DNA from 4 places in the Arthrobacter sp. 49Tsu3.1M3 genome. Region 4 is predicted to be linked to each of the others. Evidence: riboswitches for the same ligand, from Rfam matches in the RefSeq annotation. Region 4 holds a riboswitch; each other region holds the start of a gene.
What was found. A riboswitch is a leader RNA that binds a small molecule or an ion and turns the genes downstream of it on or off. The one in region 4 is predicted to bind S-adenosylmethionine.
Positions count from the first base shown of each region.

Region 1: linked by a shared signal. The riboswitch ahead of B5X90_RS05415 (DUF1737 domain-containing protein) and the one ahead of B5X90_RS07510 (bifunctional o-acetylhomoserine/o-acetylserine sulfhydrylase) in region 4 are both predicted to bind S-adenosylmethionine.
Region 2: linked by a shared signal. The riboswitch ahead of B5X90_RS11395 (aminotransferase class V-fold PLP-dependent enzyme) and the one ahead of B5X90_RS07510 (bifunctional o-acetylhomoserine/o-acetylserine sulfhydrylase) in region 4 are both predicted to bind S-adenosylmethionine.
Region 3: linked by a shared signal. The riboswitch ahead of B5X90_RS18005 (methionine ABC transporter ATP-binding protein) and the one ahead of B5X90_RS07510 (bifunctional o-acetylhomoserine/o-acetylserine sulfhydrylase) in region 4 are both predicted to bind S-adenosylmethionine.

Region 1 is NZ_FUZD01000003.1:69,826-74,912, forward strand. It holds gene B5X90_RS05400 (hypothetical protein) at 1-533, shown strand, start outside; gene B5X90_RS05405 (O-succinylhomoserine sulfhydrylase) at 599-1,807, opposite strand; gene B5X90_RS05410 (rhodanese-like domain-containing protein) at 1,804-2,226, opposite strand; gene B5X90_RS05415 (DUF1737 domain-containing protein) at 2,223-2,534, opposite strand; SAM riboswitch class IV at 2,547-2,661, opposite strand; gene B5X90_RS05420 (ATP-grasp domain-containing protein) at 2,980-3,945, shown strand; gene B5X90_RS05425 (aminodeoxychorismate lyase) at 3,956-4,924, opposite strand; gene cls (cardiolipin synthase) at 5,018-5,087, shown strand, end outside.
Region 2 is NZ_FUZD01000008.1:135,655-140,741, reverse strand. It holds gene B5X90_RS11405 (ribosome small subunit-dependent GTPase A) at 1-405, shown strand, start outside; gene hisN (histidinol-phosphatase) at 482-1,312, shown strand; SAM riboswitch class IV at 1,390-1,503, shown strand; gene B5X90_RS11395 (aminotransferase class V-fold PLP-dependent enzyme) at 1,538-3,013, shown strand; gene B5X90_RS11390 (class I SAM-dependent methyltransferase) at 3,095-3,889, shown strand; gene B5X90_RS11385 (Nramp family divalent metal transporter) at 4,057-5,087, shown strand, end outside.
Region 3 is NZ_FUZD01000022.1:43,695-48,781, reverse strand. It holds gene acs (acetate--CoA ligase) at 1-1,290, opposite strand, end outside; gene B5X90_RS18010 (CoA-binding protein) at 1,596-2,021, shown strand; SAM riboswitch class I at 2,119-2,209, shown strand; gene B5X90_RS18005 (methionine ABC transporter ATP-binding protein) at 2,349-3,158, shown strand; gene B5X90_RS18000 (methionine ABC transporter permease) at 3,151-3,816, shown strand; gene B5X90_RS17995 (LLM class flavin-dependent oxidoreductase) at 3,863-5,087, shown strand, end outside.
Region 4 is NZ_FUZD01000004.1:192,090-197,176, reverse strand. It holds gene B5X90_RS07530 (imidazolonepropionase) at 1-1,175, shown strand, start outside; gene B5X90_RS07525 (histidine phosphatase family protein) at 1,182-1,862, opposite strand; gene B5X90_RS07520 (CPBP family intramembrane glutamic endopeptidase) at 1,972-2,739, shown strand; gene B5X90_RS07515 (VOC family protein) at 2,858-3,496, opposite strand; SAM riboswitch class IV at 3,665-3,780, shown strand; gene B5X90_RS07510 (bifunctional o-acetylhomoserine/o-acetylserine sulfhydrylase) at 3,842-5,087, shown strand, end outside.

The DNA.
Region 1 (5,087 bases), on a different contig from region 4:
ACACCTACGGCGGCGACGACCGTGACTCGTACATGCTGGCCAGCGGCCGGACGGACTGGCCGCGGCTCGCGAACGGGGACATCGACGTCGAACACCCGAGCCTAGGGGCCTGGCGGTCGAAGGCGGTGGCAGCCACCGTGGCCAAGGCGGCGGCGGCAGCGCACGCCAACGGTGCCACGCTCGACATGGACGTCCGGGCGCCGTGGCACGATCCCGCCGGCGACCGGCCCGAGAGCGGCCATGACTACGGGCTGCTCGCCGCGGCCGCGGACCGGCTGGTCTTGTGGGACTACTTCGGGCTCAACGACGCCGCGCCGTCCTACTCCGCCGAACTGGCCGCGGCCATGGCGAAGCGGTCGGGGAAGTTCGCCATCTCGGTCGGGATGTGGGCCAAGGACGGGCGCATCTCCGCCGCGGACCTGGCGGCCGGGCTGGAGGCGTCCGTCTCCGGCGGGGCGGCCGCCGTCGCCGTCACACCGTCCAGCATGCTCGACGACGACGCCTGGCGGGCGCTCAAAGCGGCCTGGACCTGAGCGGTCATGGCCCCGGGCCTGCTTGAGCGCCTGACCTGCTTGAGCGCCTGGACCTACTTGAGCGCTTAGACCTGCTTGAGCGCCTGGCCGAGGTCGCGGATGAGGTCCTCGACGTCCTCCAGGCCCACCGAAAGCCTGACCACGCCGTCGCTGAGCCCGATCGCCGCGCGGCCTTCCGGGCCCATCGCGCGGTGCGTGGTGGTGGCCGGGTGCGTGATGAGCGTCTTGGCATCGCCCAGGTTGTTGGAGATGTCGATGATCCGCAGCGCGTCCAGGAGGGCGAACGCGGCCTGCTTCGCCGTGCGACCGGGGGAGGGCTGCAGCTCCAGGGTGAGCACGGTCCCGCCGGCCTTCATCTGCTGCACTGCGAGTGGGTATTGGGGGTGGGACGGCAGCAGCGGGTACTTTACCCAGCTGACCGCAGGCTGCCCCTCGAGCCATTCGGCCAGCCGCAGCGCGGAGGCCGAGGAATGGTTGACGCGCAGCGCCATGGTCTCCAGGCCCTTGGTGAGCACCCAGGCGTTGAACGCCGAAAGCGCCGGACCGGTGTGCCGCATGAGCTGCTTGACGGGCCCGTCGATGAATTCCCTGGTGCCCAGGATGGCCCCGCCCAGGACGCGGCCCTGGCCGTCGATGTGTTTGGTGCCGGAGTAGACCACCACGTCCGCGCCGAGGTCGCCGCAGCGCTGGAGCAGCGGGGTGGCGAAGACGTTGTCTACCACCACCGTGGCGCCGGCTTCGTGCGCCAGTTTGCTCACGGCGGCGATGTCCACGATTTCCTGCATGGGGTTCGACGGCGACTCGAAGAACACCGCCGTGGTCGGCTCGGACAGCGCCGATTGCCACTGTTCCAGGTCCGGGCCGTCCACGAAGACTGTCTCGACACCCCAGCGCGGCAGGATCTCGTTGAGGATCACGAAGCACGAGCCGAACAGCGAGCGGGCCGCGACCACCCGGTCGCCGGCCGCCAACAGCGCGCCCAGGGCGGTGAACACGGCGGACATGCCGGACGCGGTCGCGAAACACGCCTCCGTTCCCTCGAGCAGCCGGAGCCGCTCCTGGAAGGTGGCGACGGAGGGGTTGCCGTAGCGGGAGTAGACGAAGCGCTCGTCCTCCCCGGTGAACGCGCGCTCGGCGGCCGCCGCGGACTCGTAGACGAATCCTGAGTTGAGGAAGATCGGCTCGGTGGTTTCCTGGAAGCCGGTGCGGTCAAGGCCGCCACGGACGGCCTGGGTGTCGGCCGCCCAGCCGGCGGCGTCGGGATTGAAAGTCACTTGATCTTTCCGGGGTTGGTGGGCAGGCCGCGGTTCTTCCAGCCATTGACGGTGCGTTCGCCAAAGCGGTCGGTCTCGCCTTCGAAGCCCTCAAGGACGTTGTACGAGGTGTAGCCGGCGGCCGTCGCGGCCGTCGCGGCGGAGATCGACCGGGCGCCGGAACGGCAAAGGAACACCAGTTCGACGCCGGTGTCCGCCGGCGCCTGCTGCCTTAGCTGTTCCACGAAGTGCGGGTTCGGCGTGCCGCCGGCAAGGTTCCACTGGATAAAGAGCGGATCGTTGCCGCCTTCGCCCGCGGCCGCAGTGTCCGGGATGCCGATGTGGGCCCATTCGCCCTCGGTCCGGACATCCACCAGGATGGCTCCCGCCTCAAGCTTGGCCCACGCCTCCTGCGGGCTGAGGTCTCCGGCGTAGCTCATGCGTGGCCCGCGAAGGCCCCGTCGGCGCCAAACTCGTCGGCGTCGAGCTCATCAACCGCATTGGCGACGGCGGCGTCCGCACTGGCAATCGCGGCCGGCAGGACCAGCGCCTGCGCCACGATCACGGTGCTTCCGTTGAAGCTGGCGGCGGGGCTTCCATGCAGCACGTAGCCTTCGGCCAGGGCGGCTGACACCCGCTCGCAGAAGGCGCGGTCATCCGCGCCGGTGAACAGGCGGTAGGCCAGCCTCTCCTCGCCGCCGGGTGCGGTGCCGGGTGCGGCTGTTGTGGGTATTGACGTGTCGGGCACGACGGATCTCCTCTTTCACGCTTGCAGCTCGAATGGTCGATATGCCGAGTATTCACCTGAGGCACCCCGCCGCGAAAGGGAGGGTTGCCGACCGGCCAGTCAGGGCTTGGCACCGGTTCTCATTACTCCCCAAAAACGTAACACCTGCGACGCCGGCCCGCACCGCCGCCGTCGTCATGTTCCGTAACCGGGCCGCGGCCCGGGCGAGTAGTGGCGGGCTCCAGTTTCGGGTACAGCCCACTCGTGTCTGCCGGGACGTTTCGCCGTCTACTGGGGGGATTAGGTCCGACGGGTCGGGCGCAACGGCAGGTGATTCGAGCACTGTGTGAATCGAGCAGCCCGTGAATCGACTCGTCTGTCCATCAACAGGCTGTCTGAGAATCGGTGGCTGGAACGGTCGGAGCCGCAGCCGCGGTCCGGCCGGTCACGGCGGAATGGAGCAATCGTGGGCCCGCGCATACTCGTTACCGGGATTACAAGCGCCGCCGGACGGGCCGTCGCGGCCCAGCTCGAAGCCCGGGGCCTCCCGTACCTCGGCTCCGACGCCCGCGCCGACACCCGCGCCGACACCCGCCAGGGCGGGGAGGCTCCCGCCGCCGCGGTCAGGCTCCTGCCGGCGACGAACCCGGACATGATCCTGGACCTGCGCCGGGTGGTGGACCGCGAAGCCATCAACGTCATCATTCCGACCCTCACCGTGGAACTCCCGGTCCTCGCCGCGGCCCGCGCCGGATTCGCCCAGGACGTGCGGATCATCGTGGCCGACCCCGCCGCGGTGGCCCTCGCCAACGACCACCTGTTCACCACCTGGGCGCTGCAGGCAGCCGGCATCCCGGTGCCCCGGTTCGCGGTTCCGGGCGACCTCGCCGCCGCGCCGGCATCCCTCGCCGGCCTCAGCGGCCCCGTGGTGGTCAAGCCGCGGGTCTTCAAAGGCTCCCACGGTATCCACCTGCTGGCCGGAACCGACTCCGTTAGCTGGAAGAACATGCCGGCGGGGCAACTGGTCCAGGAATTTATCCCGGGCGCCGACTACGTGTGCCTGGTGTTCGGCACCCCGGCACGCAACGCGATGGCGCCGGTGGCGGTGGTCCTGGAGAAGACCAGGACTCCGTATGGGCGCGCCGGCAGCGACGAGGTCAGCCGCAGGGTGCCGGCGAACCAGGCCGGGGATGTGCGCAAGCTGGGCCTGGCCGCCGTCCGCACGCTCGGGCTGACCGGGCCGGTCCAGGTCCAGATCCGCCGCCGCACCGACGGAACGCCCGTGGTGCTGGGTGTCTGCGCGACCCTGGGGGAGAACAGCACCTGGGCCCCGGAAATGCTCGACGCCGTGCTGGCAACGTTCATGCTCCCGGCGTTCAACCCGGCCTCGTTCCGCCGGTGCCCGGCAGTGCCCGCGGACGCCCTGGGGTGAGCCCGCGTTACTATTCGATGGTCGCGAAGAGGGCGTTGAGTTCGGCCGTCAGCTGGCGCCGCAGTTCCGGGGTGCCGATTTCCTGCCCGTCGATGTGGTTCACCGGGGCCAAAAGCCGGATGCTGGAGATCAGCCAGACCGCGTCGGCGTCCAGCAGGTCTTTCGGCTCCAGCGGGCCGTAGCCCAGCTCCCAGCCGGCGGCCTTGGCGGCGGTGAAAAGGGCGCCTTGTGACGTGCCGGGCAGGATGCCGCTGTCCAGCTGGGGCGTGATGAGCCGCCGGATGGTGCGGACGCCGCCGGCGCCGTCGTCCGAGGTTTCCAGGTGCGCCAGCAGAACGGTCGACGTCGGACCCTCCAGCACCCGGCCGTCGGCGGACGTGAAGATGACGTCGTCGGCGCCCTGCCGGTGGGCGTAGCGCAGCGCTGCCATGTTCACGGCGTAGGAAAGGGTCTTGGCGCCGAGCAGGAGCCACGGGGCGCGCTCGCCGACTTCACTGTCGTAGCCGCGGTCGAGCAGGATCACGTCGATCCCGGTCTCGCGCTGCCGCCGGCCCGCGGCCGCAGGGGCGGAGGCCTGGACCCAGCACGTGGGGGCAGCCGCGCCCTCCGGCCCACGGGTGACAATCAGCTTCACCACCACCTCATCCTGCTCCGCGCCGCCCGTTGCGGCCGCGGCGGGTTCCTGCCCCCGGAACTCGCGGATGGCGGTTTCCACCGCCCGCCGCCATGCGTCCTCGGCGGGGATGTCCAGCTCCAGCAGCCGGGCCGAGCCCGCCAGCCGGGTCAGGTGCGCCTGGATCTTGCGGGGCCTGCCGCCGACGGCCAGCAGGGATTCGAAAACACCGTCGCCGCGGGTGGCGCCAAGGTCCGTGGCCATCAGCTGCGGCTGCGACGCGTCGGCAACCCGGCCGCCGTGGAACGCCGGGTCGAGGAAGACCAGAACGGTCGCGGGCGCGGGAACAGGGGCAGGAGTGGTCATGGCTAAAGCTTAGTCTCGGTGGTCCCGGGATAGGATTTGGTCACTGCCCGTTCGGAACTGTTCCGCGTGGCTTGTACGTTGAGGGGTTCGCCTGTGTTTTGGCCATTTCCGCTGGCGGAGACTTTACCGTCCTGGGCGATTCTGATTTTGACCGTGATCGACT
Region 2 (5,087 bases), on a different contig from region 4:
ACCATGGTCAACGCCCTGACCGGCGCCGAGCGGGCCACGGGAGGCGTGAACGCGGTAACCGGCCGCGGCCGCCACACGTCCTCCTCGGCACTGGCGCTCAAAGTCAACGATGCCCCGGCCGGCAGCTGGATCATCGACACCCCCGGCATCCGGTCCTTCGGCCTGGCCCACGTGGACCCGGACCGGATCCTGCGTTCCTTCCCGGACCTGGAACCCGGCACCGATGATTGCGAACGCGGCTGCAAGCACGACTCCACGGCCGTCAACTGCGGCGTCGACAAGTGGGTTGCGGCCGGGCACGCGGGGCCCTCGGGACCGGCCAGGCTCGCGTCCCTGCGCCGGCTGCTGGGCACGGACCCGCGGATGGAAGCGCAGGAAACCAAGGAACTGGGCACCGTCTCCTAGCCGGACCGGCGGCGGGGCGGCGGCGCCGTGCCGCGGCCTCCCGCCCGGCAGCCAGGTTTGACGGTAGTTTGGAACCATGAGCCAACCCGCTTCGAGCTACAACGATGACCTGCGCCTTGCCCATGTACTGGCAGATTCGGTCGATTCCCAGACCATGAGCCGCTTCAAGGCGCTCGACCTTCGGATCGAGACGAAGCCTGACCTCACACCCGTCACCGATGCCGACAAGTCCGCGGAAGAGGCCATCCGCGGCCAGCTCTCCCGGTCACGTCCGCGTGACGCAGTCCTGGGCGAAGAATTCGGCAGCTCGGGCCACGGCTCCCGCCGGTGGATCATCGACCCGATCGACGGCACGAAGAACTTTGTCCGCGGTGTCCCGGTCTGGGCCACCCTGATCGCCCTCGTCGACGAGGGCGAGCCGGTGGTCGGCGTCGTCAGCGCGCCGGCACTGGGCAAGCGCTGGTGGGCCGCCAAGGGTGCAGGCGCCTACACGGGCCGCTCGCTCGCCGCCGCCACACGGTTGAAGGTATCCAACGTCTCCAATCTCGAGGACGCCTCGCTGTCCTACTCCAGCCTTGGCGGCTGGAAGGAACGCGGGAACCTGGATGAGTTCCTGGGTCTGACCGAGGAAGTGTGGCGGACCCGCGCCTACGGTGACTTCTGGTCATACTGCCTCGTGGCCGAGGGCGCTGTGGACATCGCCTGCGAACCCGAGCTGAACCTGTACGACATGGCAGCCCTGGTGCCGATCGTGACCGAGGCCGGCGGCCGCTTCACCTCGCTCGAAGGCGAGGACGGTCCCTTCGGCGGCAACGCCCTGGCCACCAATTCGATCCTGCACTCGGAAGTCCTCAAGCGGCTCAACCCCGGGCTCGACGACCTCTTCCAGGCGCACCCGAACAACTGAACCGCGCCCGTAATAATCCGCTTCACAATCGGTGCCCGCCTTTTCCCCGGCTGCGCCGATGTCCTACGCTCGATGCAGGTCACGAGTGCCAGCGCTAAACCCCGGTTTGCTGGCCGGCAACCCTCCAGTCGCGGTGGGGTGCCCCGGGTGACGACCTGGCCGGTCCGGAACGGACCCGGCAAGCGCGGATTCCCACGGTGTGGGGTCCTGTTCGAGTGAGGTCCCATGACAACTGCCATTTTTCCCGTTGCCACTGAATTCCATGCTGCTGGTGCAGAACAGTCCGCAGGGCAGGCTGATGGCCGCCAGGCCCTCGCGGCCCGCCCGCTGGCAGCCGTCACCGGGGCCGAAATCCAGGCACCGCTGATCACCGGCGGCCACGCGCGCTACGCCAACCTTGACTACGGCGCCTCCGCCCCGGCCCTGTCCGTGGTCTCGGCCTACCTGAATGAAATCCTGCCGTACTACGCAAGCGTGCACCGCGGCGCCGGCTACGCATCGCAGATCAGCACTTCCGTCTACGAGAACGCCCGGGACATCGTGCGGGACTTCGTGGGCGGCCGGCCCGACGATTCCGTGATCTTCACCCGCAACACCACCGATTCCCTGAACCTGCTGGCCGGCTGCCTGCCGCTGCGCGACGGGCGGGCCGCGGGCGAGGTCCTCTACCTCGACATCGAACACCACGCCAACCTCCTGCCCTGGCAGAATGTCCCGCACCGCAGCGTCGTGGCCGCCGCCACCCTCGCGGCCACCGTGGACCGCCTGCGCGACGAACTCGCCCGCGGCGGCGTCAGCCTGCTGGCCGTCACCGGCGCCTCCAACGTCACCGGCGAGATCCTCCCGATCCGCACCCTGGCCGCCCTGGCGCACGAATACGGCGCCAGGATCGTCGTCGACGCCGCGCAGCTCGCCCCGCACCGGCGGATCAATATCGCCGCGGACGACGTCGACTACCTCGCCTTCTCGGGGCACAAGCTGTACGCCCCGTTCGGCGCCGGCGTGCTGGTGGGGCGGACGGACTGGCTCGACGCCGGCACCCCGCACCTGGCCGGCGGCGGCGCGGTCCGCGATGCCCGGCTCGACTCCGTCAGCTGGACCACAGGGCCTGCCCGGCACGAGGGTGGCTCGCCGAACGTCCTCGGCGCGGCGGCCCTCGCCCGCGCCACCCAGGTCATTGCGGCCCTGGACCCGGAGCAGTGGCAGGCCCACGAGGACGCCATCCGGTCCTTCCTCGTCGAGGGCCTCCAGGGCATCGAGGGAGTAACCGTGCACCGGATCTTTGCCGATTCGGCGTCCGGGTCTTCCTCTGCTTCTTCCGCTGGAAGCGATCACCCGGACACCGGCACGATCGGCGTCGTGAACTTTTCCGTGGAAGGCTACGACGCCGGACTGGTCGCCGCCTACCTGTCGGCCGAACACGGCATTGGCCTGCGCGACGGCCGCTTCTGCGCCCACCCGCTGCTCAAGCGGCTCGGCCTGCCCGCCGGTTCCCTGCGGGCCAGCTTCGGCCTCGGCTCACGGCTGGAGGACGCCGAACGCCTGCTGGCCGGACTGCAGCAGCTGCGGCAGAACGGACTCGGCTGGGATTACGTGGTGGACGCCGGCCGCTGGGTGCCGGCCAACGATACCCGCAGCTACCCGCACTGGGCGCCGAACACCCCGGGCACCGCCGGCGCTGCGCCCTGCACCCTCGACTAGGGCAGGACCAGGGCCCGGCGCGGGTGCGGTAAATTCGAAGGGTATCTGAAACCAGCAGGACCTTCCCGAAGGAGATCGCACGTGGCAAGCGCCGGCCCCAGGCTGCACAGCGGACCGAAGCTGCACAACGGACCAAAACTGCACAGCGAGCGGCGCCAGGAACTCGGACAAAGCTTCCAGGACGGCGGCGAGCACTACGAACGCGTCCGCCCCGGCTATCCGCAGGAGTCGGCCGACTGGCTGGTCCCGGCGGGAGCCAGGGACGCCGCGGACATTGGCGCGGGCACCGGGAAGTTCACTTCCCTTTTGGCGGAACGCGGACTGGGCACGGTGGCCGTGGACCCCTCTGCCGACATGCTCGGGCAGTTGCGCCGGACCCTGCCGGACGTCACGGCCATCGAGGGCAGCGCCGAGGACACCGGTCTCGAGCCGGAGTCCTTTGACCTGGTCACGGTCGCCCAGGCGTGGCACTGGTGCGACTCCGGCCTGGCCAGCACCGAGATTGCCCGGATCCTGCGGCCGCACGGCGTGCTGGGCCTGATCTGGAACCAGCTGGACACCAGCGTGCCCTGGGTGCACAGGCTCTCCCGGATCATGCACGCCGGGGACGTGCACAAACCGCACTTCCGTCCGGCCGTGGGCGCCGAGTTCACCGGGCTGGAGAGCCACCTGACGCGCTGGGAGGATTCCGTCACGACGGAGGACATCCAGGAGCTGGCCAAGTCCCGCAGCTACTATCTCGCGGCATCGGACTCCACCCGGGCCAAGGTCACAGCCAACCTCGCCTGGTACCTGCACGAGCACCTGGGGCACACCCCGGGCGAGGTGCTCCGGCTGCCCTACCTGACCCAGACGTGGCGGGCCTTCCGGGCCTGATGCACGCTCACCCCGGACTCCCCCGGATTGCACGCAGCGCCCGCCGGGCCTATTGTTTCGGTATGCCTAATAATTTCTTATAGGCACATGAAACTTTGACACCGGCTGTTTTCCGGCCGGCGCCGATCATCGCGTCACCGCCGACGCGCCAATCACAGGAGCTTGCAGTGCTGGAGGTAACGGGACACGGGCAACCGGCGCAGGACGCCCCCACTTACAAACACCCGGGTGCCCGGAGGGCGCTGATCGGCCTGTTGGGGCCGGCGTTCGTGGCGTCGATCGCCTACGTGGACCCCGGAAACGTGGCCGCCAACCTGACCGCCGGGGCGCAGTACGGCTACCTGCTCGTGTGGGTCCTCGTGGCCGCCAACGTCATGGCAGTCCTCGTCCAGTACCAGTCCGCCAAGCTCGGGATCGTCACCGGAAAGAGCCTTCCGGAGATCCTCGGCGAACGGCTCAAGCCGCTGTGGCGCCGCGCCTTCTGGGTCCAGGCCGAAGTCGTCGCCGCCGCCACCGACCTCGCGGAGGTGGTGGGCGGCGCAATCGCCCTGTACCTGCTCTTCGGCCTGCCCCTCCCCCTTGGCGCCGTGATTGTCGGCGCCGTGTCCATGCTCCTGCTCGCCGTCCAGGCCCGGCAGAAACAGCGGCCGTTCGAATTCATCATCATGTTCCTGCTCGGCATCATCACGGTCGGCTTCCTGGCCGGACTGTTCATCAGCCCGCCCGATCCGGGGGCCGCCCTGGCCGGGCTCGTGCCCGGCTTCCAGGGCCCGGACACCGTCCTGTTGGCCGCCAGCATGCTCGGGGCCACCGTCATGCCGCACGCCATCTACGTCCACTCGGCCCTGTCCCGGGACCGGCACCGGCCGGACGAACACCTGCATGTTCCCCCGGCGGCCATCGCGCGCCTGGTCCGGGCCACCCGGTTCGACGTCGTGGCCGCCCTCGCAATCGCCGGACTGGTCAACATCGGCATGCTGCTCCTGGCCGCCTCCACCCTCGGTGGCGAAGAAGGCACGGACACGATCGAGGGCGCGCACGCCGCCATCACCGCCAATCTCGGCCCGGTCGTCGGCGTGATCTTCGCGGTCGGGCTGCTCGCCTCCGGCCTGGCATCGACCTCAGTGGGCTGCTATGCCGGCGGCACCATCATGCAGGGCCTGCTCAAGATCCGGATCCCCGTCATGGCCCGGCGCGT
Region 3 (5,087 bases), on a different contig from region 4:
CGCGTAGCGTTCGATGATTTCAAAATGCCGGCCCGGGTGCGGGGTGTTGGGTGTGCCCTCGAAGATGACCTGCGTGGCGCCGTTGGAGAGCGGGCCGTAGAGCTCGTAGGTGTGCGCGGTGACCCAGGCGAGGTCGGCCGTGCACCAGTGCACGTCCTTCTCCCGCAGTGTGGGGTCGGGGTTGCTGAACAGGTGCTCGAAGCTCCAGGACGCCTGTGTGAGGTAGCCGCCGGAGGTGTGGACCAGGCCCTTGGGCTTGCCGGTGGTGCCGGAGGTGTACATGATGAACAGCGGCGTCTCGGCGTCGAACGCTTCGGCTTCGTGAGTCTCGGAAGCGGTGCCGACGGCGTCGTGCCACCACACATCACGGCCCGCGGTCATCGGGACCGTGTCCAGCTCGCCCGCCGGTGTGGTCCGGTTGACCACCAGGACGTGCTCGATGGCGTTGTCGCCGGCGACGGCGGCGTCCGCGTTGTCCTTGACCGGCACGGCGGTGCCGCGGCGGAACTGGCCGTCGGTGGTGACCAGGAGCTTGGCGCCGGTGTCCTCCACCCGGAACTTCAGGGCCTCGGCGGAGAACCCGCCGAAGACCAGGGAATGGATGGCGCCGATGCGGGCCACGGCGAGGGTGATGATCACGGTTTCGGGGATGACGGGGAGGTAGATGACCACCCGGTCGCCCTTGGTGATGCCGAGATCCAGGAGGGCATTGGCGGCCTTGGAGACCTCGCGCTGGAGTTCGGCGTAGGTGACGGCACGGCGGTCACCGGGCTCGCCCTCGAAGTGCAGGGCCACCTTGTCCCCGCGCCCCGCCGCTACGTGGCGGTCGACGCAGTTGTAGGCGACATTGAGTCTGCCCCCTTCGAACCAGGTGATCTGCGGTCCGACGCCGGCCTCGACGTCGGCCGGGACCCGGCGGTGCGCCGTGTGCCAGGGCTTGGCGCGATCCGTTGCTGCGCCAGGCAGGTCCGCCCAGTCGAGGCGGAGAGCCTGGGTTTCCCAGAACGCAACCGTCTCTGCCTGGGCAGTTCCCGCGGTCGCGGCGGCGCCGTGCCGGGGAGGATGGTTTCCGGAGGTGGTGCTGCGGTGACGCGCCGGCCCGTCGGCGGGGACGCCGTGCACTGCGCCGTCCGTGGGCTCGTTCAGGGACCATCCCGAAGAGCCGCGAGAGGAGCCGGGCGCGTCACGCAGCCCTGCTTCGTTCGCCGTCGCGTCCGAAGTGGTTTGTGGGATTGCCTCGGACGCGGTCCGGGCAAAGGTGGGCAGGGCGGAAGAATTCTCAGGGGTCATTGCTGCACTCCATCGGTCCTGGCAGTAGCACCCTTGGTCGCTCCGGCTCCCTCGAATTTCAGCGAAGGAGGGCGGAACGGTTGCGTGGGAATGGTCGTCTCACGTCACCGGGGGTTGCTGCGGCGTCATCGATCCAGGTCTCTCGGCCGCTCGGGATGGTCATTACCTACTAGAGCTTCAGATGCACCATTCCGCAAAATCGGCGCCGGGAGCGCTGTAATATTCGTTCACCCGGCGTGCGTCCGGTCCAGATCATTCATTTATTCGACAATTGTCCGGAAAGGTCGCAGGAGTAAGGTTGATGCATGGCCCATGTTAACGATCCGGCAGTCATTGACCGCCTCATGCGAACCAAAGGCACGTGGGCGGTGGTCGGCCTCACCACCAACGAATGGCGCTCAGCGTTTGACGTCTCCCTTTATGTCCGGGACCGGATGGGCATGACCATCATTCCGGTCAACCTTCCGGGCGACGACGTCCACGGCGAGAAGGGGTACCGTTCCCTGACTGACATCCCTCCGGAGAAGCACCCGATCGACGTCGTGGACTGCTTCGTCAACTCCCACAGGGTGGGGGCCGTCATAGACGAGGCCATCGCAGTAGGCGCCAAGGCCGTCTGGCTGCAGCTGGGCGTCTTCGACGACGCCGCGACGGACCGCGCCAAGGCCGCCGGGCTGGACGTCGTCGTGAACGCGTGCCCCGCCCGCGAAGGCTGGCGCGTGGGCATCTAACGGCCCGGGAATGACGATCAACAGATCGGGAAGAGTCGGTTACAAAATGTGACCGGCTTTTTCAGTATCCGGTCCCTTGCCGTGTGAGATGGACTCGTAACCATCCCGAGCGGCTGAGAGATCTGGCTCCGTGACGCCGCAGCAACCCCCTCCTTTGAGGACGGTGCTACCGCCAGGACCGATGGAGAACCACTGTGTTCTGAGGCTCCGCGGCTTCGCTCAGCGCTGCCCGGAAGCAAGGACCCAGGGCTTTCCTCGGGCGAGCCCGGAGGAAATCATGAACACGCAGACAGCGGCGGCGCCGCGGCCCCGAGCAGGTGGTGGCCTGTGATCGAGATCCAGAACGTCAGCACGTCATTCGCTTCAGCCGCGGGACCTTTCACGGCCGTCGATGACGTCAGCCTGCACATCAGGCGGGGCACCATCCAGGGCATCATCGGGTTCTCCGGCGCCGGCAAATCCACGCTGCTGCGCAACATCAACCTCCTCGAGCGCCCGACGTCGGGCCGCGTCCTGGTGGACGGCGTGGACCTGGTGACCCTGTCCGACGCCGAGCTCCGGACCAAGCGACACGACATCGGCATGATTTTCCAGCACTTTAATCTCCTCAACAACCTCACAGCCCAGGAAAATGTGGAGCTGTCCCTGAAGTTCGCCGGCGTCGGGAAGGCGGAACGCCGGCGGCGGGCCGCCGAAACCCTGGAAATCGTGGACCTCGCCGACAAAGCGGGAACGTATCCGGCCAAACTCTCCGGGGGCCAGAAGCAGCGGGTGGCGATCGCCCGCGCCCTCGCCACCGGGCCCAAGGTGCTGCTCTGCGACGAGCCGACGTCGGCCGTGGATCCCCGGACGACGTCATCGGTCCTGCAGTACCTGGCCGACGTCAACGCCGAATTCGGCATCACAATCGTGGTGGTCACCCACGAGATGAACGTCATCAAGGCCATCGCGGACAACGTCGCGGTCATGGAGGAAGGCCGGGTGGTGGAGCAGTTCGACCTCGCCGAACTCCAGCGCCCCGGCTTCCACCCGGCGACGTCGATCGGCCGCTACCTGGTCTCCGATGAGATCCAGCTGGACCGCTCCGGGAGGGGCACCCACACCACAGCCGCGTCGGAGGGCCTGATCAATGTTTGACCGCATCCTGGAAATCCTGCCCGAAATCGACGTCGCCATGGGACAGACCCTCACCATGCTGCTGGTGGCCATCCCGCTGGCGGTGCTGCTCGGCACACCGCTAGGTGTCCTGCTCTACACCATCGGTCCCAACGGGCTCAAGCACAGGCCAAAGCTGCACCGGGTCCTGGACGGGCTGGTCAACCTGCTCCGCTCGTTCCCGTTCCTGATCCTGCTGATCGCAATCATTCCCGTGACCAGGTTCATTGTCGGCACGACCATCGGCACGGCCGCCGTCATTGTCCCGCTGACCCTCAACGCCATTCCGTATTTCGCCCGCTTTGTGGAACAGAACCTGAGCCAGCTCGGCGGCGGAGTGGTCGAAGCGGCACGGTCCATGGGCGCCAGCCGGTCCCAGATCGTCCGGGACGTCCTGATTGTGGAGGCAAAGCCCGGACTCGTCAGCTCCATCACCATCATGACCGTCAGCTTCATCTCCTACTCGGCGATGGCAGGCCTGGTGGGCGGCGGCGGAATCGGCGACTTCGCCATCCGGTACGGCTATTACCGCTACGAAACGCCGCTCATGATCACCGCGATTGTCCTGATGATCCTGCTGGTCACCATCGTTCAGCTGGGCGGATCCTATGTTGCCCGGCGCCTGGACAAGCGCCTCTGAGCGCCGGCAGCACCCTCTTCCCACCTCCCTCAGCGGAAAGCACCCCATGACGTCAACACCCAGTACCCGTTTCGACGGACCCCGCCCCCGCCTGCTGATCAGCGCCTTCGTGATGAACACGTCCAGCCACATCATGGGCGGCCAGTGGCGGCGCCCGGAAGCCCAGCAGCACCGGTTCAACGAACTCCAGCTCTGGACCGACCTGGCCCGCCAGCTCGAAGACGCCAAGTTTGACGCGATCTTCTTCGCCGACGTCGTCGGTCTGTACGGCGACTACGACGGCGGGTGGGCATCGCTGCTGAAAAAGGGCCTGCAGGTGCCGTCCAACGACCCCCTCATCCTGCTGTCCGCGCTCGCCACCGGAACGCAGGAGATCGGGCTGGCCGCGACGTCGTCGGTAATTCAGAGCCATCCGTTCCAGTTCGCCCGGCAGATGTCCACGCTGGACCACATCAGCGGCGGCCGGGTGGCCTGGAACATCGTCACCAGCGTGCTGGAAAACGCGCACCGGAACTTCAACGCCACCGAGCTGACCAAGCATGACGAACGCTACGACTGGGCGGACGAATACGTCGAGGCCGCCTACAAACTGTGGGAAGGGTCCTGGGAAGACGATGCGCTGCTCCGGGACAAGGAGACCGGAGTCCACACCGACCCGGAAAAAGTCAGCAAGATCTACCACCGCGGACCCCGCTACTCGATCGACGGACCCCACCTCGCGGCCCCTTCGCCGCAGCGCACCCCGGTGCTCTTCCAGGCCGGAAGCTCCGGCCGCGGCCAGCAGTTCTGCGCCGCCAACGCCGAGGCCACCTTCACCCTCGCGCCGAGCACCGACGTGGCCGCGAAGTACACCGCGGCCGTCCGGGAACAGGCCGTTGCCGCCGGCCGCCATCCGGATGACGTGAAGTTCCTCCAGGGCATGCACTTCGTGGTGGGCGGCACGGAGGCCGAGGCGCTCCGCAAGGCCGACGAGCTCGAGGACAGCCTGGACATTGAGGCCCTGCTGGCCCACGTGGGCGGCGGGTTCGGCGTCGACCTCGGCGGGCTGCCGCTGGACACCCCGCTCGGGGACCTTGAGACGGAAGGCAGCCAGGGGCATCTCACGGCTATCCGCGCTTCCGTCCGAGGCGGCAATCCCACCCTCCGCGACATTGCGCTCTACCGCAGCCGGGCCAACCGGGTGGTGGGAACGCCGGACCAGATCGCGGACCGTCTCGAGCAGTGGCAGGACGCCGGAATTGACGGCATCAACATCATCAACCAGACCATCC
Region 4 (5,087 bases):
ACGCGGAACACCGCGTCCTCCGCGACGCGGCGGTGGTGATCGAGGGGGAGCGGATTTCCTGGCTCGGGCCTGCGGCCGAGGCCCCGGCGGCGGACGAACGGGTGGATGCCGGGGGCCGGGCGCTCCTGCCGGGCTGGGTCGACTCCCACACGCACCTGATCTTCGCGGGGGACCGCACGGCCGAGTTCGAGGCCCGGATGGCGGGGGAGACCTACAGCGCCGGCGGGATCGCCGTCACCACCGACGCCACCCGGAGCACGAGCGACTTCGACCTCACCCGGCTGGCGATGGGCCGCGTCGCGGAGGCGGTGTCGCAGGGCACCACCTACCTGGAGACCAAGACCGGCTACGGCCTGGACGTCGAGAACGAGGCCCGCAGCGCCCGCATCGCCTCCACCGTGGCGGACGAGGTGACCTACCTGGGGGCGCACCTCGTTCCTGCCGGGATGGACGCGGAGGAATACACGGAGCTGGTCTGCGGGCCGATGCTCACCGCCGTCCGGCCCTACGCCCGCTGGGCCGACGTCTTTTGCGAGCAGGGCGCCTTCAACGAGGACCAGTCCCGCCGGGTGCTGCTGGCCTGCAAGGCCGCCGGGCTGGGCCTGCGCGTCCACGGCAACCAGCTCGGCGAGGGCCCCGGCGTCCGGCTGGCGGTGGAAGTCGGTGCCGCCAGCGTGGACCACGTGAACTACCTGTCGGCCGGGGACGTCGATGCCCTCGCCGGCAGCTGGGCCGGCTGGGACGCCGCCGGCGGCAGCGGCACGCGGGGCACGGTTGCCACGTGCCTGCCGGCCTGCGATCTTTCCACCCGGCAGCCGCTGGCCCCCGGCCGGGAACTGCTCGACGCCGGTGTGCAGCTGGCGCTGGCCTCCAACTGCAACCCCGGCACGTCGTACACCAGCTCCATGGCGTTCTGTGTCACCACCGCCGTGCTGCAGATGCGGCTCAGCGTCCACGAGGCGGTGCGCGCCGCGACCTACGGCGGCGCGCTGGCCCTGCGCCGGGAGTCCGGGAACGACGTCGACGGCGGCCGCGCGGTGGGCTCGATCGCCGTCGGACACCGTGCGGACCTGCACCTGCTCAACGCGCCTTCCGCCACGCACCTGGCCTACCGGCCCGGCATCCCTTTGACGCACGCGGTGTGGCGCGCCGGCGTGGCGCAGCCGGTCCGCTGACGGGCCTTAGAACATCATGGGCGGTGCGTCCAGGACGGTCTCGTCCACGCGCCTCTTCTCCCACTGTGTGAAGGGCTTGTCGAGCTCGTACTTGCCGTGCGAGGTGCGCAGCAGGGTGCGGACCTCGGCGTTCTCGGGGTTGTTCAGGGACTCGAAATATTCCACCGACCAGTGGAACCAGCGCATGCAGAACAGCCGCATGGTCAATCCGTGCGTCACGAACAGCGCGTTCGGGGCATTGCCGGGCCTGGACCAGTGCCGGTACAGGGTTTCCATGAAGGAAGAAATCCTGTCATACACATCGGAACCGGACTCGCCCTCGCGGAAGCGGTAGAAGAAGTGCCCGTAGGCGTTGCGGAGCTCCTTCTGGTCCTCGATGTCGCCGGCGATCTGGAAATTGGCCCAGTCCTGTTCGCGCAGGCGCGGTTCCTCGATCACCCGCTCGACGAGCGGGCCGAGATTCAGCGCCTCGAGGGTCTGGTAGGCGCGCAGATACGGTGAGACGTAGACGCACACCGGGCGGCCGTCCAGCTGGCGCCGGACTTCCTCCCCGGCCGCGGTGGCCTGCTCCAGGCCCAGCGCGGTCAACGGGATCCGGTAGTCCGGAACACGGTTGTAGATCGAGGTGTCGGCATTGGCGGCAGACTGGCCGTGCCGGATCATGATGATTTTCCGGGGCGCACTCATAATCCCCAAGCATAGGGCTCCCAAAAGCAGGTGCCGCAGGCAAAACCCCGTTCGGCCGGCGCCACGCGGGCACCAGCAAACTATCGGCAAGTGCAGGCAAGATAGAACCATGTTGGTTCCCTCCCGCCGCCGGCTGCGGTTCGAAGTGTTGATTGTCCTGGGGTTGTCGCTGGGGCAGTCCGCGATCTACTCCCTGGTGCAGTTGCTGGACAAGATGACCACGGCGCCGCTGGCCCAGGGCACATCCACCCTGAACCGCTCACAGAGCGCACGCGAATACTTCGACCTCACCTACCAGTTGCTGGACATCATCTTCGCCCTGGTGCCGGTGGCCCTCGTGATCTATTTCCTCACCGAGCACTGGCCGGCCGGGGAGCGCGGAACCTCGGCGTTCCGAAGGATCGGTTTCGACTTCGCCCGGCCCGGCAAGGACCTCCTGCAGGGTCTCGGACTCGCCGCGCTCATCGGCATTCCGTCCCTGGGGCTCTACGCCGCCGGCCGGGCGCTGGGGATCACGACGGCGATCATCCCCAGCGCCCTGGACGCGTACTGGTGGACCGTGCCGGTGCTGGTCCTGTCCGCGATCCGGCACGCGGTGGTCGAGGAAGTGATCGTGGTCGCGTACCTGCTGGACCGGCTCGGGAAACTGGGCTGGAGCGTGCCGGCGGCCATCGCCGCCAGCGCCCTGCTCCGCGGCAGCTATCACCTGTACCAGGGGTTCGGGCCGTTCATCGGCAACGCGGTGATGGGCGTCGTCTTCGCGCTGGTCTACACGCGGACCAAACGGGTGATGCCGCTGGTGATCGCCCACGCCATCCTGGACACTGTGGCGTTCGTGGGGTTCAGCCTGTTCGGCAAGGCCGTGGGCCTGGGCTGATGGTGCTGGTTGTACTGCCGGCGCCATCGCCCGGCCTTAAATGATCTCGGCCGCCGTCTCCTAGGTGACAACGTTGGCACCTAAGAGATGGCGGCCGAAGCGTGGGGCAGGTGGAGCGTTAGATCGTGACCGCTCCGGAGGCGGTCTCGAAGGTGACAGAGAGGATGCCGGGAGTACCGTGCGGCGCGATCCAGTTCACGGCGACGTCTTCCAGCGGCTTTTCAACTGGTTCGCCCAGCCACTCCGTGACGCGCGCGGCCGAACCGGCAATGGTCAGTGCGGACATCTTGACATCGCTCGCGTAGGCGTTGGACGGGTGCAGTTCCGGGTCGCCCTCCCACTTGAGCATGTACGGCACCTGGGGGTCGGCGATGAGCCCCAGGATGCCGATCTGCTTCCAGACCAGTTCGCGGCCGTCGGGAAACTTCCGGTTGCCGTTGACGGCGGCGCGGCCGAGCCGCTCCTCGAACGGGGCCAGGTCGTCAACCTCGACGCACCAGCCCATCCAGCCGCCGCCGGCCTCGGAGCGTGCCCGGACGGCCTGGCCGAACGGGGCCTTGTCGGAGGCCGGGTGGTTCAGGACCTCCACGACTTCCAGGTACTTGTGTCCCGCGAGCGGGATAATCATGTTGCGTGTCCCGAAACGGGGGTGCACTCCACCCTTCACGGCTTCAACGCCGAGGGCAGACGCAATACGTTCAGTGGTGGCTGCCAAGCCATCGTGTTCACAGGCGTAAGAGACGTGATCCATGCGCATGCCATCATCTTGGCACTTTGTGATGGACCTCTCAGCTTAGGCTCCCCTAACCGTCATGGGACGTCCCGGGGCGCCGAACGCGGCGCCCCGATGCTCCGTCACGGCGGCCGTCTTCATCTTCGTCACAAAGCTATCCAGGGCTGCGCCGCCATTCCTACACTGAAGCCAGGTCATGAGTGCCAGCGCACAGCCCCGGCTTGCTGGCCGGCAACCCTCGTATCGCGGTGGGGTGCCCCGGGTGAAGACCTGGCCGTCCGGCGCCCGCCGGAGGGCAAGCGCGGCGCCTGTTCCGGTTCGGGCCGAAAGCCCCGGCCGGTGCTGTGCCCAGTGACTCGAGGAGCACCAATGTCCAACGCCTGGTCCTTTGAAACCCGCCAGATCCACGCCGGCCAGGAGCCGGATAGCGCCACCGGCGCGCGTGCCCTGCCCATCTACCAGACGACGTCGTTCGTGTTCCCCAGCGCCGAAAGCGCCGCGAACCGCTTCGCGCTCGCCGAGCTCGCGCCCATCTACACCCGGATCGGCAACCCGACCCAGGACGCCGTCGAACAGCGCGTCGCCAGCCTGGAAGGCGGCCTCGCGGCGCTGCTGCTCAGCTCCGGCCAGGCCGCCGAGACGTTCGCGATCCTCAATATCGCCGAGGCCGGCGACCACGTGGTGGCCAGCCCCAGCCTCTACGGCGGTACCTACAACCTGCTCGCGCACACGCTGAAGAAGTTCGGCATCTCCGTTACCTTCGTGGCAGACCCGGACAACCTGGACCAGTGGCGGGACGCCGTCCAGCCCAACACCAAGCTGTTCTTCGGCGAAGTGGTCTCCAACCCCCGCCAGGACGTGCTGGACATCGAGGGCGTCTCCGGCGTGGCGCACGAGGCCGGCGTGCCGCTGGTGGTAGACAACACGCTCTCCACCCCCTACCTGATCCGGCCGATCGAGTGGGGCGCGGACATCGTGGTGCATTCCGCCACCAAGTACCTCGGCGGGCACGGCGCCGCAATCGCCGGCGTGATCGTGGACTCCGGCAACTTCGACTTCGGGAAGGACCCGGAGCGGTTCCCCGGCTTCAACAGCCCGGACCCCACCTACAACGGCCTGGTCTACGCCCGCGACCTCGGAGCCGACGGCGCGCTGGGCGCGAACCTCTCCTACATCCTTAAGGCCCGGGTCCAGCTCCTGCGCGACCTTGGCTCCGCGGTGTCCCCGTTCAACGCCTTCCTCATCGCCCAGGGCATCGAAACGCTGAGCCTGCGCGTCGAGCGCCACGTGGCCAACGCCACGAAGGTGGCGCAATGGCTGGAGGGGCGGGACGACGTCGAATCGGTCGCCTACGCCGGGCTGCCGTCCAGCCCCTGGTACGAGCGCGGCCGCAAGTACGGGCCCAAGGGGACCGGCGCCGTCGTGGCGTTCAACATTGCCGGGGGAGCGGAGGCCGGCAAGCGGTTCGTCGACGCCCTCGAACTGCATTCGCACGTCGCGAACATCGGCGATGTCCGGTCGTTGGTGATCCATCCGGCGTCGACCACCCACAGCCAGCTCTCGCCCGAACAGCAGGTGATCGCCGGGGTGAATCCCGGGCTGGTGCGGCTTTCGG